2 regions of the Arthrobacter sp. 9E16 genome follow, and region 1 is predicted to be linked to the other one. Evidence: predicted binding sites of a transcription regulator. Region 1 holds the regulator's gene; the other holds the start of a gene.
The links. The regulator HrcA, encoded in region 1, represses chaperone genes, less so after heat shock. The targets are predictions, from matches to a motif close to TTNGCACTCGNNNNNNNCGAGTGCNAA.
Positions count from the first base shown of each region.

Region 2: a site for HrcA is predicted at 12,495-12,521, ahead of CXR00_RS13795 (Hsp20/alpha crystallin family protein). Genes of this name have one in related genera too.

Region 1 covers NZ_PJIU01000002.1:370,597-380,254, forward strand. Annotated here, with positions in the region: gene lepA (translation elongation factor 4) at 1-1,152, shown strand, start outside; gene hemW (radical SAM family heme chaperone HemW) at 1,149-2,381, shown strand; gene CXR00_RS08470 (DUF4870 domain-containing protein) at 2,431-2,850, opposite strand; gene CXR00_RS08475 (DUF3097 domain-containing protein) at 2,992-3,834, opposite strand; gene hrcA (heat-inducible transcriptional repressor HrcA) at 4,049-5,062, shown strand; gene dnaJ (molecular chaperone DnaJ) at 5,199-6,338, shown strand; gene CXR00_RS08490 (16S rRNA (uracil(1498)-N(3))-methyltransferase) at 6,340-7,104, shown strand; gene CXR00_RS08495 (GerMN domain-containing protein) at 7,112-8,050, opposite strand; gene CXR00_RS08500 (PhoH family protein) at 8,403-9,449, shown strand; gene ybeY (rRNA maturation RNase YbeY) at 9,446-9,658, shown strand, end outside.
Region 2 covers NZ_PJIU01000003.1:306,982-321,268, forward strand. Annotated here, with positions in the region: gene CXR00_RS13735 (MSMEG_6728 family protein) at 1-309, opposite strand, end outside; gene CXR00_RS13740 (GNAT family N-acetyltransferase) at 322-873, opposite strand; gene CXR00_RS13745 (DUF1684 domain-containing protein) at 1,088-1,723, opposite strand; gene CXR00_RS13750 (sulfite exporter TauE/SafE family protein) at 1,746-2,498, shown strand; gene CXR00_RS13755 (DUF6350 family protein) at 2,622-3,908, shown strand; gene CXR00_RS18290 (hypothetical protein) at 3,866-4,039, opposite strand; gene CXR00_RS13765 (hypothetical protein) at 4,286-4,723, opposite strand; gene purN (phosphoribosylglycinamide formyltransferase) at 4,763-5,341, shown strand; gene CXR00_RS13775 (MFS transporter) at 5,344-6,696, opposite strand; gene CXR00_RS18620 (HNH endonuclease) at 7,310-8,590, shown strand; gene purH (bifunctional phosphoribosylaminoimidazolecarboxamide formyltransferase/IMP cyclohydrolase) at 8,700-10,313, shown strand; gene CXR00_RS13790 (NADP-dependent isocitrate dehydrogenase) at 10,498-11,718, shown strand; gene CXR00_RS13795 (Hsp20/alpha crystallin family protein) at 11,802-12,389, opposite strand; gene CXR00_RS13800 (glutamate--cysteine ligase) at 12,583-14,052, opposite strand; gene CXR00_RS13805 (hypothetical protein) at 14,147-14,287, opposite strand, start outside.

The DNA.
Region 1 (9,658 bases):
GAACGCATCCAGATGATGTCCACCCGGGCCAGCCATGAACTCCTCGAAATCGGTGTCAGCTCGCCGGAACCCACCCCGTCCAAGGGACTGGGCGTCGGCGAGGTGGGCTACCTGATCACGGGCGTGAAGGACGTGCGGCTGTCCAAGGTTGGCGACACCGTCACCAACCTGGCCAAGCCGGCCGCTGAATCGCTGCCCGGTTACGCCGATCCCAAGCCCATGGTGTTCTCCGGTCTGTACCCGATCGACGGCGCCGACTATCCGGTGCTGCGCGACGCGCTGGAAAAGCTGATGCTCAACGATGCCGCGCTGGTCTACGAACCCGAGACATCGGCGGCGCTGGGCTTCGGCTTCCGCGTGGGCTTCCTGGGCCTGCTGCACCTGGAAATCACGCGTGAACGGCTCGAACGCGAGTACAACCTGGACCTGATCTCCACTGCGCCCAACGTGGAGTACGAGGTGACGCTCGAGGATAAGAAGGTCGTCACCGTCACCAACCCCAGCGAGTACCCCGAAGGCAAGATCAAAGAGGTCCGCGAGCCGATGGTATCGGCCACGATCCTGGCTCCCAACGAATTTGTCGGCGCCATCATGGAACTGTGCCAGGCACGCCGCGGCGTCCTGGGCGGCATGGATTACCTCTCCGAGGACCGGGTGGAAATCCGGTACCGCCTCCCGCTGGCCGAGATTGTTTTCGACTTCTTCGACATCCTCAAGTCCAAGACCCGCGGCTACGCCTCGCTGGACTGGAAGGCCGACGGCGAACAGGTGGCCGACCTGGTCAAGGTGGACATCCTGCTCCAGGGCGAACAGGTGGACGCCTTCAGCTCCATCACGCACAAGGACAAGGCCTACTCCTACGGCGTGATGATGACCGGCAAGCTGCGCGAGCTCATTCCGCGCCAGCAGTTCGAGGTCCCCATCCAGGCTGCCATCGGCTCCCGGATCATTGCCCGCGAATCCATCCGCGCCATCCGCAAGGACGTGCTCGCCAAGTGCTACGGCGGTGACATCAGCCGTAAGCGCAAGCTGCTGGAAAAGCAGAAGGAAGGCAAGAAGCGCATGAAGATGGTGGGCCGCGTGGAAGTTCCGCAGGAAGCCTTCGTGGCAGCACTTTCCTCCGACGAGTCCAAGGACAAAGCCAAGAAGTGACACCCAGCGCACTACCCCTCGGAGACCCGGCACCCGCCGACGGTCTCCTGCCCGCCCAGGCAGCGGACGGAGCGGCGGACCGGAATTTTGGTCTGTATGTCCACATCCCGTTCTGTTCCGTCCGCTGCGGCTACTGCGACTTCAACACCTATACCGCCACGGAGCTGGGCGGCGGTGCCTCGCAGGCGGCCTACGGCGGCACTGCGGAGCAGGAAGTCCGGTTCGCTGCGCGCGCACTCACTGCCTCCGGACTGCCGCACCGCCCGCTGAAGACGGTGTTCTTTGGCGGCGGTACGCCCACGCTCCTGCCCGCGGAGGACCTGACGGGCATCCTGAAGACGGCCATTGATGCCTGGGGGCTGGAACCGGGCGCGGAGGTCACCACGGAAGCCAACCCGGACTCGGTGACCCCGCAGTCCCTCCAGCTGCTGGCTGACGCCGGGTTCACCCGCGTGTCTTTCGGCATGCAGTCCGCCGTGCCGCACGTGCTGGCAGTGCTGGACCGCACCCACACGCCGTCGCGCGTTCCGGAGGCAGTGAAGTGGGCGCGCGACGCCGGACTGAACGTGAGCGTTGACCTGATTTACGGCACGCCGGGGGAGTCCCTGGAGGACTGGAAGGTTTCGGTCAACGAGGCGCTGAGCTACGAGCCGGACCATATCTCCGCCTACGCCCTCATCATCGAAGAGGGCACGAAACTGGCCGCACGCATGCGCCGCGGTGAAGTGCCGCCGATCGACGACGACGACCACGCGGACAAATACCTCGTGGCCGACGAGCTGATGACGACGGCCGGACTGTCCTGGTACGAGGTCAGCAACTGGGCGCGTACACCCGCGGACCAGTGCCGGCACAACCTGGCCTACTGGCGCAGCGACGACTGGTGGGGCATCGGCCCGGGCGCCCATTCTCACGCCGGCGGCGTGCGCTGGTGGAACGCCAAGCATCCCACCGCCTACGCCCAGCGGATCGCCGCGGGGGAGTCACCCGCCGTCGGACGCGAAACCCTGGACGCAGAAACCCGGTACGTGGAAGATGTCATGCTGCGCACCCGCCTGGCTGAGGGCCTGGAACTGTCCCGGCTCAAGGATTCGGGCCGGCTCGCCGTGGCGGGTTTGATGGCCGACGGTTTGGTGGACGCGAAGGCCGCCCTGACCGGCCGCGTGCTGCTGACGACCAAGGGCCGCCTGCTGGCGGACGCCGTCGTCCGCCGCCTGCTTCCGGACTAGGTCCTATTGCCGGACTGAGGTCCGCCGCCGGGCTGATCCAGTCCCGGCCTTACTGGATGCGGCGCAGGTTCAGCGGGTAGCGGTAAGGCCGTCCGCGGTTGCATTCAATGCCGGCGACCACTGAGGAAACCGCGATGGCAACCCACAGCAGGGCGTTCAGGATGGCGAAGACCCAGCCGATCACCGGAATGAAGGACAGCAGCCAGGCGACCATGGCGATGATGGTGGGAGGAAGCGTGAAGTTAAGCGCTTCCTTGGATTCCTGCGCCGTGAACGGGCCGCGGTCGCGGAATACCAGGTAGATGATCATCGAGGGGATGAAGCCCAGAATGCCGCCGAAGTGCGCCATGGTTGCCCACTGGCGGTCCTCTGAAGCGGTGAGGGGCAGCGCGTTGGCCGGTGCGCCCTGATAGGGGGGACGCTGGGCCGCACCCCGGTCGTCGGGGCGGTGCTGGTCATTTTGACGGATGTTCGACACTGCTGTTTCCTTTTGACTCTGGACGCCTGGCCCGGTGCGCCGGTGCGGACTGGGGCCGTCCGGCTGCTGCATATCTCATCTAGGTTACTGGCTGGAGGAGCTCCAGCCCGCAACGGCACGGCGGTGGAGCCGCTAAGGGACGGTCAGGAAGTCGATAACTTCCTCCACCCGCCCCAGCAGCGACGGCTCCAAATCGGCATATGAACTGACGCTGCCCAGCAGTTTCTTCCAGCCCATGGCAACATCGGTGTGGTCCCGGTGCGGCCAGCCCAGGCCTTTGAGAATGCCCGTTTTCCAGTCCTCGTGGCGGGGCACCACGGGCCAGGCTGCCAGGCCGATGGTCTGCGGCTTGATGGCCTGCCACACGTCCACGTACGGGTGGCCCACAATCAGCACGTTCCCGCGGGCACCCGGAACGGCCATGGCTTCGGCAGCTATCCGGGACTCCTTGGACCCGGACACCAGATGGTCCACCAGGATGCCCAGCCGGCGTCCGGGGCCCGGGCTGAAATCCTTTACAGCGGAGGCAAGATCATCCACGCCGTGCAGGGGCTCGACGACGATGCCCTCCACGCGCAGATCATCACCCCACACCTTTTCCACCAGTTCCGCGTCGTGCTTTCCCTCCACCCAGATGCGGCTGGCCCGCGCGGTGCGCGCCCGGACGTTGTCCACCCGGACAGAGCCCGACGCCGTCCGCCGGGACACCGGGGCCGCAGCCTTGACGGCCGGAACCACCTCCACGGGCTCCCCGTCCAAAAGGAATCCGAAGCCCAGCTCGAAGGACTTCGTCTTGCCGCGCCGGTCCTCCAAGACCATCAGGTGCAGGCCGCCGGACTTCTCGACGCGCACCACGGCACCAACCCAGCCGCTGTGCACGTCTTCAAGTACGAGCCCGATCTCGGCGCCGACTTTGGGCAATACCCGCCGGGCCGGGGCGCTAATGTCCTGCGGGCCCCACGAAAAATTCGACACGGGTGTATCCCTCACTCTGATTGCGGTTGGTTCCTGCGCGGATTCGGCACGTGCGGGCACGGGCTCCTCAATGCTAGCAACGCCGCCGATCCGTATTAGACTTAGCACTTGGGCAGGGTGAGTGCTAACCAGCCCGGCGCCAATCCGCATGCCTGTTCGGAACCGCTGTCAGGACACTCAGCACCGGCAGGACATCAGCAAGGGAGGGAAAACCATGAGTGAACCACGCAGACTCGAGGTGCTCCGGGCCATTGTTGAGGATTACGTGCATTCGCGCGAACCCGTTGGATCCAAAGCACTGGTGGAACGCCACCAGCTGGGAGTGTCCAGCGCCACCATTCGAAATGACATGGCGGCCCTTGAAGAAGAGGGCCTGATTGTCGCACCTCACACTTCCGCCGGACGCATCCCCACCGACAAGGGTTACCGCCTTTTCGTGGACCGGATTTCAGACGTCAAACCACTGTCCGCCGCCGAGCGCAAGGCCATCCAGACCCTGCTCGAGGGTGCAGAGGATCTCGATGACGTCATGGAACGGACCGTCAGGCTGCTCTCGCAGCTGACCAACCAGGTGGCGGTGGTGCAGTATCCGCATCTCGGCAACGCCAAGGTCCGCCACATCGAATTTGTCCTGCTGGCACCGGCCCAGGTGCTGGTGGTCCTGATTTCCACCACCGGACGGGTGGAGCAGCGTGTCATCACGGTTCCCGACCAGGTGACCGAGCCGGACCTGCTGGAACTGCGGCAGCATTTCCTGTCCGCACTCAGCGGTACGCCGCTGACCAGGATAACCGGACAACTGGCCGACTGCCTCGTCCAGGTTCCCGTCCCGAAGAGGCGGAACGCCGCGGCGCTGGCGCACTGTCTGGAGCAGCTGGCCGGAATCAACCGGGAAGACCGCATGGTCATGGCCGGCACCGCCAATCTGGCCCGTTCCACAGTAGACTTTCCCCTGACGATAGGCCCCATCCTGGAGGCACTTGAGGAACAAGTCGTCATGCTTCGGTTGTTGTCCGAAATGGAGCAGGACGCCAGAGGTGTCTCGGTGCGGATTGGACGGGAGAACCCGCATGGATCCCTTTCAGAGGCATCAGTCGTAGCCACCGGTTACGGACCCGATTCTTCGGCAAAGGTGGGGGTGCTCGGACCAACCCGCATGGACTACCCCAACACCATGGCCACAGTGCGCGCCGTGGCCCGTTATCTTTCCCGAATACTGAACAACTAAAAAACGTTAGACGAATACAGCAGCATTACGCCGGTTGCCGCCGCCCGCGGGCGACAGCAGCCGGTGGACGCCTCCGGACGGAGGGCGGCGCGGTAACAACGCGGATACTGCCAATTACAGGAAGCGATGTGCACGAGTGAGCGATCACTACCAGGTCCTGGGTGTCGGACGCGACGCCACGGGCGAAGAAATCAAGAAGGCGTACCGGAAGCTTGCCCGCAAGCTTCACCCGGACGTTAACTCTGCTCCCGGAGCGCAGGACGAGTTCAAAGCCGTCACCCACGCCTATGAGGTGCTCGCGGACCCGCAGAAACGCCGCATCTATGACACCACCGGCAACGAGAACGGCAACGACAACGGCTTTGGCGGCGGCGCCGGCTTCGGTGGCCAGAACTTCGGCTTCCAGGACATCTTCGACACCTTCTTTGGCGGCGGCGGAGGCGGCGGCCGGGGACCGGCTTCACGGACGCGCCGCGGCCAGGATGCCCTCATCAATGTGCGCATCGATCTGAAGGATGCCGTCTTCGGCACCAACAAGAAGATCGAGGTCGACACCGCGGTCACCTGCCCCACCTGCGACGGAAGCTGCTGCCAGCCGGGAACCTCACCCCGGACCTGCGACATTTGCCACGGATCCGGCCAGGTACAGCGTGCCGTGCGCTCCATTCTCGGCCAGGTTATGACCAGCGCGCCGTGCGGGTCCTGCCAGGGCTACGGAACCGTTATCCCGGACCCTTGCCACGAGTGCGCCGGCGAAGGCCGCGTGCGCAGCCGCCGTACCCTGAACATCAAGATTCCCGCCGGTGTAGCCACCGGCACCCGCATCCAGCTGGGCGGACAGGGTGAAGCCGGTACGGCCGGCGGACCCCAGGGCGACCTGTACGTGGAAATCCGGGTAAATGCCGATCCTACGTTTGTCCGCGAAGGCGATGACCTGCACGCCACACTGACCGTGCCCATGACGGCGGCGGCGCTTGGGTCCTCCATCAACTTCGAGACGTTCGACGGCGACCGGGAGATTGCGGTTAAGGCCGGCACTCAGTCCGGTGAAGTCACTACCCTCAAGGGACTTGGCGTGACTCATCTGCGCGGCTACGGCAGGGGAGACCTGCTGGTCCACCTGCACGTGGAAACCCCGCAGAAGCTGGATGCGGAGCAGGAAGAACTGCTGCGCAAGCTGGCGCAGCTGCGCGGTGAGGAATATGCCGAGGGTCGTCTGGCCGGCAGCGGCACCGGCGTCTTTGCCCGGCTGCGGGACCGCCTGGGCAACCACTGACATGACCAACCCGATCTTCTTCGGTGACCCGGATGCCGTCCGGGCCGCCGGGGCCGGTTCCCTTTTTGTCCTCGAAGGGGCTGAAGCCCACCACGCAGTTGCCGTGAAACGCCTGGCGCCCGGGGAACCGGTGGATATCGTGGACGGGTTCGGGCGCCGGCTCACGGGTACGGTTGCCGCTGCCGGGCCGTCCCGGCTGGAGGTTGCGGTGGAGTCCGTCACCGAGGAAAACGAAGCGGCAGATACGCTGATGCTGGTTCAGGCCCTCGCCAAGGGAGGCCGGGACGAGCAGGCCGTTGAGGCAGCCACCGAGCTGGGCGTGCAGGCGGTGATTCCGTGGCAGTCCGAGCGGAGCATCGTGCGCTGGCGTGCCGACAAAGCCGCCAAGGGGCAATTGAAGTGGCAGGGCATCCTCACGGCTGCGGCCAAGCAGTCCCGCCGGTCCCAGATCCCGGTAGCCGAAGAAATGCTCGATACCAAGGCGCTGGTGCGCAGGCTGGCGGATGTTGACCTGGTGCTTGTGCTTCATGAAGAGGCCGACGGCGCGCTGGTACCGGCGGTGGAGCAGGCACGGCGCCGCTGCGGCGGCCGGCCGCTGAGCATTGCCGTGGTGGTGGGACCCGAAGGGGGAATCAGCGGCGCTGAAGTTGAGCTGCTGCGTTCCGAAGGGGCCGTGGCGGTCCGGTTGGGGCAGCACGTTCTTCGTTCATCCACCGCAGGTCCGGCGGCGCTGGCCGTCCTGAATTACGCGCTCGGACGCTGGTAAAGCCGGGCTAATTCACGTCGGAATACACGGTGACGCGTTTGGAGTCCTCATCGGCCCGTTCAGCCCCGTGGAAAACGCTTACGCTGTATTCGCCCGGCGCCAGATCAACGCTGAAACTGTAGAGGGATGTGCCGCCGGTGGGTGCCTCCAGTTCGGCATAACCGGTCTGGACGGCATCCTCGGCGGGCCGGCCGTCAACAATCGGCTCGACACGCCAGGACACCTGGCCGCCTTCCGACACTGCGGTTCCGTGAACCCGCAGCGAAGGGCCGGTTCCGTCCCCCTGCTGCGGATCAATGATCCAGATCGGGGCCATCAGTGAAGCATCCCGCTGGAGCTGCCCTTCCAGGCGCTCATGCCCGAATGCCCGGTAACCTGCTTTGCCGTCCACCAGAAGCACCACTGAGGGCTCATACTTCACCGTGGTAAGCCCGGCGTTTGAAGCCGCAGCGGTTGCCGTATACACGAGCTGCTGGACGGCGCGGTGCGCCATGCCGGCATCGAGGGAAGTCTTGAAAGCGTCCGAGGAGATATCAACCGTGATCACGTTCTTGCCGGATATTGAGGCTGTGACGCTGCCGGCTTTGCTCCAGGGATTGAAGTAATCCGGGTCAGCCGGTTTGTCGGACGTCATGGCAACTACAGCCTCGACTATCGGATCACCGCTCGTTTCGCTGGGCTGGAACTCCCGGTAGAGGTGAACATTTGAACCGTTCACTCCGAGCCAGTAGACCGGAAGGCGTCCCGGCGCCGGCTTTCCTTCCGAAGGAGCCGTAACGCTCAGCGGGGCGGACACGGAACCTGCAGCCTCATCAAAGGGCGTAGGCATGGAGGTGGTGGGGGTGGCTGCGACTACGCCGCAGCCACTGAGGAGGAGCGAAGATGCTGCGAGCAGGCCCAGGGCGATCCGGCGGTGCGGCAGGCGCCGTTGCGGTGCTTCATGCAATTTTCTGTCCTCCTTTCGCTGAACGGTCATCCCCAGCTTGGCACATGCGAAAGGCCGGATTTGCGCTCTTAACCGTCCTGCGACCGGACTGAGACCCGATTGAGACCCGGCGTCCGGAGCGCCGGCCGTGTTGTCGGCCGCCCGCCGCGGCCGCATCCGGCACAGGTGGACAAAACGGCTCACCGGCTGGAGCAGACGGTGAGCCGTGGTATCAAGTAATATTGAAGTGCCTGTCTTAACTTGCCGAGCTCCCGATTGCCGGTCCCATAACTTGTTAGGCCGGGGCACCACACCAAGCACAAACAACTCACTCTTCAAAAGGGGCGATGAAAGGCCTGGGAAGGCCGAATATATGACTGAATCCTCAGGAATTGGCACCATCGGACTGGATCGCCAGACCATCATCTTTGATTCCACGGAACACATGGTCCAGTCTCTGGGTGCCAACGACGAGGCACTCAAGATCATTGAGTCCGCTTACCCGGAGGCCAATCTTCACGTCCGCGGCAACGAGCTTTCCATCTCGGGACCCGCTGCTGTTGTTGAACTGACCCTCCGTCTCGTCAACGAAGTTCGGATCCTGGCACGGAGCCAGACCAAGGTCACGCCCCAGTTGCTGGAGCAGTTGATCACCATGCTCCGGGACCAGAGCGCCCAGCGCCCGGCGGAAGTCCTGACGCAGAACATCCTCTCCACCCGCGGCCGCACCATCCGTCCCAAGACGCTGAACCAGAAGAACTATGTAGACGCGATTGATGAAAACACCATTGTGTTTGGAATCGGACCCGCGGGCACCGGCAAAACTTACCTGGCCATGGCAAAGGCCGTGCAGGCGCTGCAGCAGAAGGAAGTCAACAGGATTATCCTGACCCGCCCGGCTGTCGAAGCCGGCGAACGGCTTGGCTTCCTGCCCGGAACGCTGAGCGACAAGATCGACCCGTACCTGCGTCCCCTGTATGACGCCCTGCACGACATGATGGACCCGGATTCCATTCCCCGGCTGATGGCTGCCGGAACCATTGAAGTTGCGCCCCTGGCCTATATGCGCGGACGCACGCTCAATGATGCCTTCATCATTTTGGATGAAGCCCAGAACACCACACCGGAGCAGATGAAGATGTTCCTGACCCGCCTGGGCTTCGGCTCCAAGATGGTGGTAACGGGAGACGTGACCCAGGTGGACCTGCCCGGCGGCACTGCCTCCGGACTGCGCATCGTCCACGACATCCTCGGCGACATTGATGACGTTGCGTTCTCGGAACTGCATGCCTCGGACGTAGTCCGGCATTCCCTCGTGAGCAGCATTGTCACCGCTTACAGCGAATGGGACGAGTCCCGGCGCGCGTCGTCAGCGGGCCCTGCCCGCGGAGCCGCAGCAGGACGGGGTCCGGCCAAGTGAGCATCGAAGTCAACAACGAATCCGCCGTCGAGGTGGACGAAGAGGAACTGTCCCGGCTGGGACGCTACCTCCTGGAAAGCCTGTACGTGCATCCGGAAGCGGACCTGTCCATCATCCTGGTGGACGAGGAAGCCATGGAGAAGCTGCACATCGAGTGGATGGACATTCCCGGCGCCACCGACGTGCTGTCCTTCCCCATGGATGAGCTG
Region 2 (14,287 bases), on a different contig from region 1:
GTCCCCAAACCAGGGAGGAAGCACGACGTCCTCACCCGCAGCTTCCGGCGCGAACTCCAGCAGCTGCGGGTAGACAGTGTCGGCATGCCCCCGCGACGTCCACTCCTTGGTCATCGCCAGCCCATAGGCGGTCAGTGCCGGTACGTGGCCCATCCACATCCGCATGGCCGGATGACTCTGCCAGCCGTAGTCCGGAATGACGAGGGCGCGCAGGACCTGCAGAGTTTCCACACGCTGTTTGCCCAGGCGCGCCTGGTCAAGGACCGCGGCGCTGCGGCTGAAGCTGTCATAGGGAAGAAACGTCTGCACGGACTCAGTGTGTCATCCGTCGTTGGGGGAGAGGGGCAGGGAAAGGATGAAGTCGCGGAACACGTGTCCGCCGACCGTAAAGTTCCGTCGGCCAATCTCGCTGAACCCCGATTTGCCGTAAAACGCCTGGGCACGCAGGTTGAGGTCATTCACACCCAGCCACAAGACCCGGCATCCGGACGCGACGGCGGTGTCCACGGCTGCCTGCATCAGCGCGGCAGCAGCCCCGGTGCCGTGGGCGGCGGGATGAACGTAGCACTTGGACAGCTCCGCAGCCGGAGCGGGCAGATACCGCAGGGCTTCGGCAACCTCCGGATCACTGGGTGAATAGAACACCAGCAGCGCGTAGCCAATCAGGTTGCCGTCCTGTCTGGCGGCCAGGATCTGTTTCGAGTCGTCGGCAAGATACTGCGCGAAAGCATCTTCGGAGAGGTGCTCGGCAACGAACGCTGCGCTGTCGGCTGCGGTCACCTGCGGCGGACAGGCGAGGGGGAAGGTCAGTGCAGCAAGAGCGGCCAGCTCCGGGGCGTCGGCGGGAGCTGCTGAAGTAACGGAAACGGTCACGAATCCAGCTTAGGCACGAGAAAGCGCAGTCCTTCGTGCAGATCTTGGGCTTTGCGAATATCCTTCGTGCACATCACGGGCTTAAATGGACGTTTTTGGCGAGTTTGGGCCCGGTATGTGCACGAAGGATTGGATGGATGCGGGTTTGGGCCCGGTATGTGCACGAAGGATGCCCGGCAGCTCCTCATGCGCTGGCGACAAAAGGATCCCGGAGTCAGTACTCCGCGTACATTTCCCCCACCCGCAGAGCCGCATCCGTCCGGTTATCCGGCCCGGGCAGCGGGCAGGCCCACGCCTCGTCGTAGGCGCACGACGGGTTGTACAGAAAATTGAAGTCCAGGACCAGGCTGCCCGGAGCCGCACCCTGCCCGAAGTCCGCCCCCTTGATCGTGTCCAGCAGATACCGGCCGCCGCCGTAGCTTCCGCTGTCGGCTCCGGACAGCGCGTCCCGCACGGGCAGGAAGATCCCGCCCCCGTAGGACGCCAGCCGCCACACCGCCAGCCGGCCCACGCCGTCGGCCGCCACGGTGCCCAGCCGCACAAACGGAACCACACCGTCCGTGCCGGTGGGCACGTCCATCCGCTGGCCGGCGCCGTCGTCTTCGATCAGTGCGTCGCAGCGCAGCTCAGGGTTGTAGGCGGCCACGTCCAGTCCGCGGAAGCGTTCCCGGGCGCGGGGCTTCAACGGCGACGCGGGATGCTCGGCGAAGAGCCGGTCCCGCTCCGCACGCCACAGATCGTGGGCGTACGACGGCGACACCTCCTGGGCGGTAAGGCGCACTTGGGCGTAGAGCCCGAAGACGCGCTGGCGCCAATCCGCTGTCTGCAGGACCGTGACGGGGGAGATCATTTGTTCAGCGTAGTGTGTTCGAGTGACTACCGGACTGCTCATCGTTGTACTCGTGGCAATCTTTATCGGCGCCATCGCGCAACGGATTGCCGGCCTCGGTTTTGCCCTGCTCATTTCTCCGTTCCTGGTGATCCTGCTGGGTTCCCACGGGGGAGTGCTGATGGTGAACGTCTGCGGCCTGGTGTCCTCGGCGCTGATCATGACGCGGGTCCGGAAAGACATTGACTGGAGCATGTACCGCTGGCTGGCCGTCCCGGCCGTCTGCGGCAGCATCCCCGCATCGGTTGCGGCCGTATACCTGCCCGCGGCTCCCATGGCGGTGGTGGTGGGCGCCGTCGTTCTGGTGGCCCTGACCGCGTCGCTGGTCATGCAGCGTACGGCGGTGACCGTGACCGGCAACGGGCCCAAGGTGGTCGCGGGTTTCCTCTCCGGGGTGACCAACGCGGTGGCCGGCGTGGGTGGACCGTCGGTCAGCGCCTACGCGCTGATGGCACGCTGGCCGCAGCGGCCCTTCGCCGCGACCCTTCAGCCGTTCTTCGTCACCATTGCCATCGTCACCCTGACCGCCAAGCTGTCCCTGGACCCGGGGCAGATGCCGCCGTTCCAGCCGTGGGCATGGGCGCTCATTGCGCTGATGATCATTGGCGGTATTTACACCGGCGAGAAGCTGCAGCGCTTCATCCGCGATGAGCAGGCCCGTGCAGCCGTAGTAGTCATAGCCTTTTTCGGTGCCGCGGCTGCGCTGGCGAAGGGCATTTTCGACCTCGCAGCCTGAGCCGCCCGCCCGCACCACCAGTCCCTGCCATCAGCAGGAACCACCCGTCCGCACCAACCGCCGCATCCGACTCACGGCACCTCCTGAACCGTCCGCCGCGCCCCGGATGGGACGATAGAAGCGATGAAACTCTTTACCCGCCCCAAAACCCCGGGCGTCCTACCGATGCCCCTGTGGCTGCAGGGAGTGGTCGAACTCGGCCAGGCTGCAGTCCTTTCCGCCCTGCTGGTATTCCTGCCCCTCATTGGCGTCTGGTTCGCCGACGGCTTCACCGACCGAAACTTCGCGTCGCTGGCCCGGCTGGGCGGGCAGGGGTGGCTCCTGATCCACGGTGTCCCGCTGACCCTGACTTTCCCCGCCGGAACGCTGGCCAGCGGCGCTACGTCCGGGCTTCTGTCCCTGTTTCCACTGGGTCTGACGCTCATCCCGTTCTTCCTGTCCTGGCGCGCCGGGCGCAGGCTGGCTAAGGCTTCCTACACGGACCAGCTGTGGCAGGCACTGCTGGGGGCGCTGGGAACCTACGCCCTTCTCGGCGCGGCCGCCGCCCATTTCTCCGGAAATGAAGACGTTTCCATTTCCGTGACCGCAGGTGCGTTGATTCCGCTGATCTCGGCGGGCCTGGGACTCTTTATCGGTGCCCGGCGCGAGGCGGGGTCCTGGGTGCGGCTGATCGGCGTGGATCTAACGGACTGGATTTCCCGCACCAGCCAGCACTCCCGCTGGGCCGGGTCCTACGTCTGGGCCGTGATCCGGGCCGGGGTAGTGGGTATTACCGCGGCGCTGGGCTTCTCGGCCCTGCTGGTGACCGCGGCCCTGGCCATGAGCTGGGCTGAGGTTGTGGCCGTTTACCAGCATCTGGATGCCGGAATCATCGGAGGCGTGGTGCTGACCGTCGTCGAGCTGGGGATGATGCCCAACTTTATGGGCTGGGCACTGGGCTGGACCTCGGGTGCGGGTTTTTCCCTCGGAACGGGCAGCTTGATCAGTCCGTTGGAAACCACGGTGGGCCCGCTGCCCGCTGTTCCCGTGTTTGCTGCACTGCCGGCCGGCGGTTCCGAGTACGCCGTAGCCGCCCTCGCGCTGCCTGTGGCCGCCGGGTTCCTGGCGGGCTGGTGGTTCCTGCGCGAAGGAGAGAACCATTTCGACGAGTGGTTGTCCCTGAAAATCCGTGCCCGCTGGTTCACTGCCCCGGTCTCCACCGTGCTGCTGGGCGTTTTTGTGGGCCTGGTGTCCGGAATCCTGGCGGCCGCCGCGGTCCTGATCTCGAGTGGATCAGCAGGCATCGGCCGGTTCGTGGAAGTGGGAGCGGATCCGCTGTGGACGGGTCTTTGGATTGCGGCCGAAGTGGCCGTGGGCGTGGTGGTGGGTTACGCCGTCGGGCCCTGGCTGGAGCGCGAGGAACGCGCCTGACGGAAGTGCTGGAAGAACAGCAGCGCGGCATAACCGAACAATGCAGTGCCGAGCAGCGGTCGGATCCAGCCCAGCTGCCAGCGTTGCGACAGCAGGTCCGGATAGCCCAGGTAGGGGATCGTTGCTGCCACCCGCCCCTGCAGGGCGGAGGCGGGAACGGCCGGATCGGCCAGCGAATTGGCATCGCCCCGAAGTACCAGCTCCTGTGACCCGTCCGGGCCGGAGGTGAAACCGGCCAGCCGGTGAGTGACCGGAAATGATCCGGGTGCGCTGCCGGCCGGCAGATATGTAAGGTCCGGCCGGCAGCCCCGCCAGCGTGACCAGGATGCAGGCTGCGGTCGGCTTCCCCGTCAGCGGAATGAGTCAGAGGCGCCTTTTCAGCGCGGCAGCAGCCCGGTGGTGAATTGGTCCCGGCACTCGTCCTGAGCCGAAATGGTCAGCGCGTTGGCCAGGCAGCTTTCAAGTTTCTCCGTGCTGTCCCAAGTGGCAACTGCCAGTCCCAGACCCAGAGTCATCACCACGGATGCGACCAGGCCCAGGGAGGTCACAAACACCTGCGCTGGCCCGGTGTTGTAGCGCACCACCTTCACCAGCGTCACAATGCCGACGGCGATGGCGGCAACTCCCAGCGCCAACGGCACCAGCTTCCACGGCAGCGCAAGCCCCGAGGTAAGCAGCACGGCAGCAACCAAAGCCACGAAAATCCGCAGATATCCGCGGACGCTTCGCTTCTGCTCGTCGGTGGCAGCGGTCTTTTCGGGTGACTGCTGCAACGGCGGGGGAGTCTGATGAGGGGCACTGCCGTCGTTGTTCATGGTTTAACCCTAGGCGACGGTGAAGCCTAAGGTTGACGCATGCGCATCGTTGTTCTCGTGTCCGGCACCGGATCCAATCTTCAGGCCGTCCTGGACGCAGTGGCGGAAGGGAAGCTCGACGTCGAAATCGCCGCCGTCGGCGCGGACCGTCCCGGCACCCAGGGGGTCAAGCGGGCGGCCGATGCGGGGTATCCCACCTTTGTGGTGAACTTCCGCGACTATGCCGTGCGCTCCGAGTGGAACGCGGCCCTGACGGAGAAGGTGTCGTCCTATTCCCCGGACATCGTGCTGTCCTCCGGTTTCATGCGGATCGTGGATGAGCACTTCATTAATACCTTCGAGGGGCGCTACCTCAACACGCACCCGGCACTGCTGCCCTCGTTCCCTGGGGCGCACGGCGTGCGGGACGCGCTGGCCTACGGGGTAAAGGTCACCGGCTGCACCGTCCACATCGCCGACGCCGGCGTGGACACCGGGCCGATCCTCGCACAAGCCGCCGTGGAAGTACTGGACGACGACACCGAGGAAAGCCTGCACGAGCGGATCAAGGTCCAGGAACGCCGGCTGCTGATCGAAACCCTTGCCCGGATCAGCGCACACGGACTGCCTGCGCTCTAGGCCTAGTCCAGGGCAGCGCCCCGGGTTTCCGGCGAGAACCGCATCATCCACGCGATTGCCAGCACCACCAGGACTCCGGCCAGCCCGAAGGACAGGGGCAGGCCCAGATACGGCCACGCGATGGAAACGAAGATCAGCGGCCCGAAACCGGCACCAACCCGGCTCACGGTGGAGGCCCACCCAAATCCGCTGCCGCGCAGTTCCGTGGGGTACAGCTCGGACACGTACGCATAGAGCACCGGAATGGCCACCTGCACCACAAACCCGTAGGCCAGCAGCCAGCCGGTGGCGGCCGCCGGCACGTCCAGTACCAGGGCAACAATGATCAGGATCAGCGCTGACAGCGGACCGGTGACCGCCAGGATCCATTTGCGTCCCACCCGTTCCACGAGCAGCGCGGCCGCGATGACTCCCAGGAGCCCGACGGCGGCCATTCCCGAGGTGGTTAGGAACGCCGCATACTCCTTGAAGCCGGAATCCACGAGGATTTTTGGCATCCAGGTCAGCGCCAGGTAGTACACCAGGAGGATGGTGAAGAACAGCGACCAGGCGGACACCGTGATCTTCCAGCTGTACCGCCAGAGATCGCTCAGCTGGGTTCCGACGGCGTGCAGCGACAGTTTGGCCGGCTCCTCGGGTTCCGGAAGCCGCCAGTTGGTCACGGTGGAACCGGTGCTCTGAATGAGCTCGTTGATGACGGTTTCCGCTTCCGCGGTGCGTCCCTTGCGGACCAGGAACAACGGGGATTCCGGAACGGAGCGCCGGACCCAGAAGACCAGCAGAGCCGGCAGCACCATGATGAGCATAGTGAAGCGCCAGTCGGCCAGCGTGGCCATAATCAGTGCTGAGGTGGCCCCGCAGAGCGCAGCCCCTACCGGCCACCAGCCGTCCATCGCCGTCAGCACCCTGCCGCGCTGTTTGCGCGGTGTGAACTCGCCCACCAGCGCGTAATCCACGGGAACGCAGCCGCCCAGGCCAAAGCCCGCCATGAACCTGAAGATGCAGAACCAGATGATGTCCGGAGAGAACGCGCCCAGGACGGTAAAGAGGGAAAAGACGAGCAGGGTGGCGGTGAAGGCCTTCTTGCGTCCAATGGCGTCGGCGATGGAACCCCACACAAATGCGCCGATGGCCATGCCCAGCAGATTGGCAGTGCCGATCCAGGCTGCCTGCGCCGGTTCGAGATCCCAGTGGCTGGACAGAAGAGGAATCAGGACGCCGTTCAGCGTCACGTCCCAGGCATCGAACATGAAGCCCAGGCCACCGATAATGAAGATCCGTCCCTGGACCTTCCATTTCCAGGGCAGATCCTGAACCACCTGGTCACCCGTGGGCAGGGTGTTCGTTGTTGTCATGGGAATGGCCTTCCAGGCGGCGGATGCGGGGAGTGGCCGGGCCTCGCGGCAGGTCCGAAAGAACTGTACATCGCGGGCTGGACGATGTGGGAAACCGGAAGTGAACCCAGCTGCCGGCCCGCGCGGTGCAGCAGCGGAGATCAGGGGCAGCTAATTTCCGGGCCCAGCGGCTTCCGGTGAGATCCGCTTCGGGGTAGGTAATTGGGCCAGCACATTCGGGTGTTTCTTGTTTATTCTCCCGTATCCGAAGCGCCCCATTAAGTGACATGGATCACTAGACTAGAAGACATGTACTACTTATCCGCTCCCGATCGGGGCAGCACCAATACGGGTTTAGCCTCCGTGGCGGTCGGTAAACGCTGCGGTCCGCCGTCAAACACATTGGGGTCGGCCGCCGAACTGGACCCGGAGACGGGGGAAGTGGACGCGGCCGGGCTGGAGGCCGCCGAAGTGGACGCGGCTGAAGTGGACGCGGCCGAATCCGCGCTCCGAGTGCAGCTGATCGATCACATCCGGGCGTTGGAGGAACTTAAGGGGAGCATCTGTGCTGCGCAGGCTCGTGCGGCCGCCGTTTTTGACGAATCATCCAGGCGCAGCCAGTCTCGTGCGGGGGGTGAAAAGGGATCAACTTGGCCGGGGTGTCGCGGCGCAGGTTGCGCTGGCCCGGCGCGAATCCCCGAACAAGGGCGCCCGGTTGCTTGGGCTGGCGCGAATCCTCAGCACGGAGATGCCGCATACCCTGCGTGCGTTGAGCCGCGGTGCCATCAGCGAATGGCGGGCCACCATTCTGGTGCGGGAGACCGCGTGCCTGAGACTGGTTGATCGACAGAAGGTGGACGAGCTGGTCGCCGGGGACCAGGAGCGGCTGGCGCAGCTTGGAGACCGCAAACTGATTGCCGCGATCAAGTCCGTGTCCTACGGGTTGGATCCGCACAGCGTGGCCAACCGTGCCGCAAAGGCTGCTTCGGATCGGTTTGTTTCCTGCCGCCCGGCACCGGACACCATGGCGTACGTGACCGCGCTGCTGCCGGTAGCCCAGGGGGTGGGAGTGATGGCCGCGTTGATGCGCACGGCCGACCGGGCCCGTGCCGCCGGAGATCCCCGCTCAAAGGGCCAGGTTATGGCCGACACCTACGTCGAACTGCTGACCGGCCAGGAACGGGCTGAGGACCTGCGGGTGGAAGTGCAGCTGATCATGACGGACAGGACTCTGCTGCATGGCGTCCTTCCGCCCGTCGTCTCCGGTCACAGTGGTGCCGGAGACAGCGATGCCGATCATTCCGGTGATTCACCCAGGACAGTCCGTGGCCGGCCGGGAGGATCAGCTCAGCCCTTCGTTCCCGACGGTGCGGAACCTGCCGTGCTGACCGGGTACGGAATTGTTCCCGCACAGTGGGCGCGGGATCTGATCCGAAGGGACGGCAGCAGTGCAGCCCTGCAACGGCTCCGGCCTAGCCGAAGAGCACCACGCACGGAGGTGTGGCTTCGCCGGCTCTATGCGGCACCGGACACCGGCCGCCTCACTGCCATGGACTCCCGTGCCCGGCTGGTTCCGGACGGTTTGGCGCGGCTGATCGCTGCACGCGATCAGATCTGCCGGACGCCGTGGTGCGGGGCGCCGATCCGGCATTATGACCACATCAAACCCTTCCGCGAGGGAGGTCCCACCAGCGCAGAAAACATTCAGGGGCTATGCGAGGCCTGCAACCAGGCCAAAGAAGCACCAGGTTGGGCAGCCCGGTGCGAAGGAGCGCCCGGAGCACCCGGAGCACCCGGAGCGCTCGCCGACAACAACGGGACGGGCCGGCACAGCGTCACGATCGCCACGCCAACGGGCCACATGTACCGATCCACCGCACCGCCGCTTCCCGGCACGACAGGTGCAGTGTCATGATCCGGCAGACCCCAGCCGTGTTAAGCCAGTCTTGGCTTCACACTCTGCCCGGCAGGACGCCGTGACCTAAACTGTAGCCACCGACACACTCTTACTTTGGAGATATTGCGTGAGCTCTCAGCCGCTGAACCGTGTACCAATCCGCCGGGCCCTGATCTCGGTCTATGACAAGACCGGCTTGACGGAATTGGCTCAGGGCCTTTCCGCCGCCGGGGTGGCCATCGTGTCCACCGGTTCAACTGCCAAGCAGATTGCTGCTGCGGGCGTTCCCGTCACTGAAGTCTCCGAGGTCACCGGCTTTGCAGAATGCCTGGACGGGCGGGTCAAGACACTGCATCCCCGCGTCCACGCCGGCATCCTGGCGGACCGCCGCCGGGAGGACCACGTGGCGCAGCTGGAGGAAATGGAGATTGAACCCTTCGACCTGGTGGTGGTGAACCTCTACCCGTTCGTGGAGACCGTGAAGTCCGGCGCCAGCCAGGATGAGGTTGTGGAACAGATCGACATCGGAGGACCGTCCATGGTCCGTGCCGCCGCCAAAAACCACCCGTCCGTAGCCGTCGTCGTGGACCCGGCCAAGTACAGCGACGTGGTCACGGCGGCTGCCGAAGGCGGCTTTGACCTGGACCAGCGCCGCCGCCTTGCAGCGGAAGCCTTCGCCTCCACCGCCGCCTATGACACCGCCGTGGCGGCCTGGACCGCCGAGCAGTTTGGTGACGGAACCGAGGAAGGCGCCACCTGGCCCGCCTACACGGGTCTGGCACTGGAGCGGTCCGAGGTGCTGCGCTACGGCGAAAATCCGCACCAGGCCGCTGCCCTCTACGCGGACAAGAGTGCACAGCCGGGCGTGGCCCAGGCGGACCAGCTGCACGGCAAGGCCATGTCCTACAACAATTACGTCGACGCCGATGCCGCACTGCGCGCCGCGTTCGACTTTCACGAGCCGGCCGTCGCCGTCGTCAAGCATGCGAACCCTTGCGGCGTGGCAGTGGCCTCGGGGGACGCCGCCGACCCCATTGCCGATGCCCATGCCAAGGCACATGCCTGCGACCCGGTTTCGGCCTTCGGCGGCGTGATCGCGGCCAACCGCACCGTCACCGCCGGCATGGCCAACACGGTCAAGGACATCTTCACCGAGGTGGTTATCGCACCGGACTTCGACGCTGAAGCCGTGGAGATCCTCTCCGCCAAGAAGAACATCCGCCTGCTGACCCTGCCGGACGGTTACGGCCGCAGTGCTGCCGAATTCCGGCAGGTCTCCGGCGGCATGCTGATCCAGAAGTCGGACAAGATGCAGGCAGAAGGGGACAGCCCGGAGAACTGGACGCTGGTTTCAGGCCCGGCTGCCGATGATGCCACGCTGGCAGACCTTGCCTTTGCCTGGACTGCCGTGCGTGCCGCGAAGTCCAACGCCATCCTGCTGGCGGACAACGGTGCCTCAGTGGGAGTGGGCATGGGCCAGGTCAACCGGGTGGATTCCTGCCGGCTCGCCGTGGAGCGGGCCAACACCCTGGGCGGACCCGGGGAGGAGCGGGCCCGCGGTTCCGTGGCGGCCTCGGATGCGTTCTTCCCGTTCGCCGACGGCCTGCAGATCCTGATTGACGCCGGCGTCCGCGCCGTGGTCCAGCCCGGCGGATCCATCCGCGACAACGAGGTCATCGAAGCAGCAAACGCTGCCGGCGTCACCATGTACTTCACCGGGGCACGCCACTTCTTCCATTAAGCCCTGCGCCGGCACTGCCATTAGCGGGCGCTGAAACGCGGGACGGTGCAGGTAATGCGCCGTCCCGCAGTTTAGGGCGCAGATAGTGCGCTGTGGCATAGTGGGACTCAAATACAAGCCAAAAAGACGGGTTCCGTCATGCCACAAGACATGTCCGGCGCCCACCAACACACAAGGAGACCGTGTGGCTGAGAAAATCAAGGTTGTGGGTTCTGTAGTAGAACTCGACGGCGACGAGATGACCCGCATCATCTGGCAGTTCATCAAGGATCGCCTGATCAACCCGTACCTGGACGTAGACCTGAAGTACTACGACCTCTCCATTCAGAACCGCGATGCAACTGATGACCAGGTCACCATTGACGCTGCCAACGCCATCAAGGAACACGGCGTAGGCGTCAAGTGCGCCACCATCACCCCCGACGAAGCACGCGTCGAGGAATTCGGCCTGAAGAAGATGTGGGTCTCCCCGAACGGAACCATCCGCAACATCCTGGGCGGCGTGGTCTTCCGCGAACCGATCATCATCTCCAACATCCCGCGCCTGGTCCCGGGCTGGAACAAGCCGATCATCATCGGCCGCCACGCCCACGGCGACCAGTACAAGGCCACGAACTTCAAGGTTCCCGGTGCCGGTACCCTGACGCTGACCTACACGCCGGCCGACGGCAGCGAAGAAATCAAGCAGCAGGTTGTTACGTACAACGAAGATGGCGGCGTCGCCATGGGTATGTACAACTTCAACGATTCCATCAAGGACTTCGCCCGCGCTTCCTTCGCCTACGGCCTGCAGCGCAACTACCCGGTGTACCTCTCCACGAAGAACACCATCCTGAAGGCCTACGACGGCCAGTTCAAGGACCTGTTCCAGGAAGTCTTCGACGCCGAGTTCAAGGACCAGTTCGAAGCAGCCGGCCTCACCTACGAGCACCGCCTGATCGATGACATGGTTGCCTCCGCGATGAAGTGGGAAGGCGGCTACGTCTGGGCCTGCAAGAACTACGACGGCGACGTCCAGTCCGACACCGTTGCACAGGGCTTCGGCTCGCTGGGCCTGATGACCTCCGTGCTGATGACCCCGGACGGCAAGACCGTTGAGGCCGAAGCTGCACACGGCACGGTGACCCGTCACTACCGCCAGCACCAGCAGGGCAAGCCCACCTCCACGAACCCGATCGCTTCGATCTTCGCGTGGACCCGTGGCCTGATGCACCGAGGCAAGCTGGACAACACCCCCGAGGTCATCAACTTCGCCGAGACCCTTGAAGACGTTGTCATCAAGACGGTCGAGTCCGGCAAGATGACCAAGGACCTGGCTGCACTGGTTGGCCCGGACCAGGCATACCTGACCACCGAGGAATTCCTCGCTGAGCTGGATGCCAACCTGAAGACCCGCCTGGGCTAATACTCAGCATTTTCAGTGCAGAACGACGACGGCGCCCCACCTTTCGCAGGTGGGGCGCCGTCGTCGTTCAGGTCAGGGCTTCGCTAAATGCCGGAGCCTTGGTCGCCCGAGGAGCCGGAGCCGGAGGAACCGGAGCCGGAGGAACCGGAGCCCATGGAGCCGGAGCCCATGGAACCGCCGGACGATCCCGAGCCCACGGACCCGGAGCTGCTCGAAGTTGACGAGGTCACCGACTCGGAGCTGGACTGGCCGCTGATGGTGTTCGCGTCCTTGTAGGAGGAGGACACCTCAATCTTGCGCGGTTTGGCCCGCTCGCTGACCGGAATCAGGACGCTGAGCACACCGTTCTCATACTTGGCGGAGATGCCGTCAATATCGATTCCCTGCCCAAGGTTGAGCTGGCGCAGGAAGGTGCCGGATTCCCGTTCCCGGGTCAGCCAGGTGACGGTGTCGGGAGCCTGGATGGTGCGCTCTGCCCGGATGGTCAGCAGCTGGCCATCCACATCCACGTCAACCGAGCCCGGATCGATGCCCGGAAGATCGGCATTCAGGATGTAGTGGTCGCCCTCGCGGTAAAGATCGATGGGCATCAGCCGCAGCCGCTGCCGGGGATCCAGCAGGGCTCCTGCCATCCGGTCAAGCTCGCGAAACGGATCGAACTTCATGGCCATTATCATCAACTCCTTTTACGCCCACCTGCTGGGCAGGCGAATCATTTTTCGGAACTTCAGACGGGTCGATAACTTGAGTCCCCTCGACTCAAGGATGAAATTAGGTTAGCACTCACCCTTAATGAGTGCCAGAACCAAACACGAAAAATGTCGCGAGCAGCCCGGAATTGGTGAGGGAGGCCTGTGCGGCCCGTTAATCGACCGGCCATTCGTGGACAGGAGCATTGGAATGCATGTTCTCCCAGTATTTCCGGGTGAGCTCAGCCAGCGCGGCCCTGCGTTCCAGTCCCTCGCTCTCCAGCCGGCGAAGATACGAGATCTGCCAGGAGGCCCCGTTCTGCTCGGTGCGGGCGCGTTCGCGGATAACATCCAGATAGCGCTCGATCAGGTCCTGATCCACCCCCAGCTCGCGGAGTCCCAAGGCAGCCTGAGGAACCAGATGCCTGATGACCAGTTCAGCGACGGGAATTTCGCCGATGCCGGGCCAGTAGACCGTTGCTTCCAAACCATTGCGGGCGCAGGACAAAAAGTTGTCTGCGGCGCTCTTGAAGGCGAGCCTGGTCCACAACGGCCGTTCGGCCGTGCGCAGATGCTGGACCATGCCGTAAAAGAAGGCGGCGTTGGCCACCACATCAAGGACCGTGGGACCTGCGGGGAGGACCCGGTTTTCCAAGCGGAGATTGGGCGTGTGCTCGCCGGGGTCATAAATCGGCCGGTTCCACCTGTAGACCGTGCCGTTGTGCAGGCGAAGTTCCGGGAGCAGCGGCGCGCCGGCCGGGGTGGAACCTCCGCTGCTGCGTGAGAGTTCCGGAAGCAGTGCGGGAAAATACCGCACGTTCTCTTCGAAGAGATCAAAGATTGAGGTGATCCACCGTTCCCCAAACCAAACCCGGGGGCGGACGCCCTGATTGCGCATCTCCGGCGGGCGGGTATCGATGGCCTGCTTGAAGAGTTCCACGCGGGTCTCATGCCACAGGATGTGTTCCATAAAGATGGGGGAGTTGGCCGCAAGGGCAATTTGCGGTGCAGCAATGATCTGGGCGGCGTTCCAAGCGGGGGCGAAGTCCTCCGGGCTCACTTCCAGATGCAGCTGCACCGAGGTGCACGCTGCTTCAGGAGCAATGTTCTTGGCGTAGAAGGCCAGCGATTCCTCCCCGCGGAGATCAATATGCACGTCTTCACCGCGGGCCTGAAGCACCGAAGTGTTCAGCGCGGCGTAGCGCTTGCCGGCGCTTAGCCATTCCTTGTTCTCCAGCAGATTGGGGCGCAGCGTCGGCAGAATGCCGGTCATGAGGATTTCGGTTTTGACCTCCGCCGCCCTGGCATCAGCCCGGTTGAGCTGCATCCGCAGACTGTCCTCAAGCTCCCTCAGGCCGGAACCGCCAACGGCCAGCGCCGGATGGTTCATTTCGATGTTGAAGGCACCGATTTCGGTCTGGAACGCGGGATCGGCAATCTGTTCCAGCACGGCTGCATTGCGCAGCGCGGGGGAGAAATCCTGGTTTGTCAGGTTCAACTCCAGCTCGAGACCGATGCTGGCGGTATCAGCGAACGACGCCGTTGAGAGGTATCCGGCAAATCGGTCGAGGTTTTCAAGGAGCCGCTGGCGGTACCTCGTCCGCTGCTCCCTGCTGTACGTTTTATTGTTGACTTCGGCGCCCATCGTCTGAAGATAACCATGGGCGCCGAAGGATGTATAGCGTGGGCCGAGAGATGAGACGAATTGGCGCGGCCCGCCAAACGGCATCCCCTTGGGGTCAGGACTGCAGCAGGCCCTTCAGGACGTTGGAGGTACGCTGCATTTCGCCGTGCTGAGCGCCCATCACAATGACAGCTCCCGAAAAGACGGGAATGCACCACTGGACTACTTTCAGCTGCCGCTGGGCTGACTGCAGTTC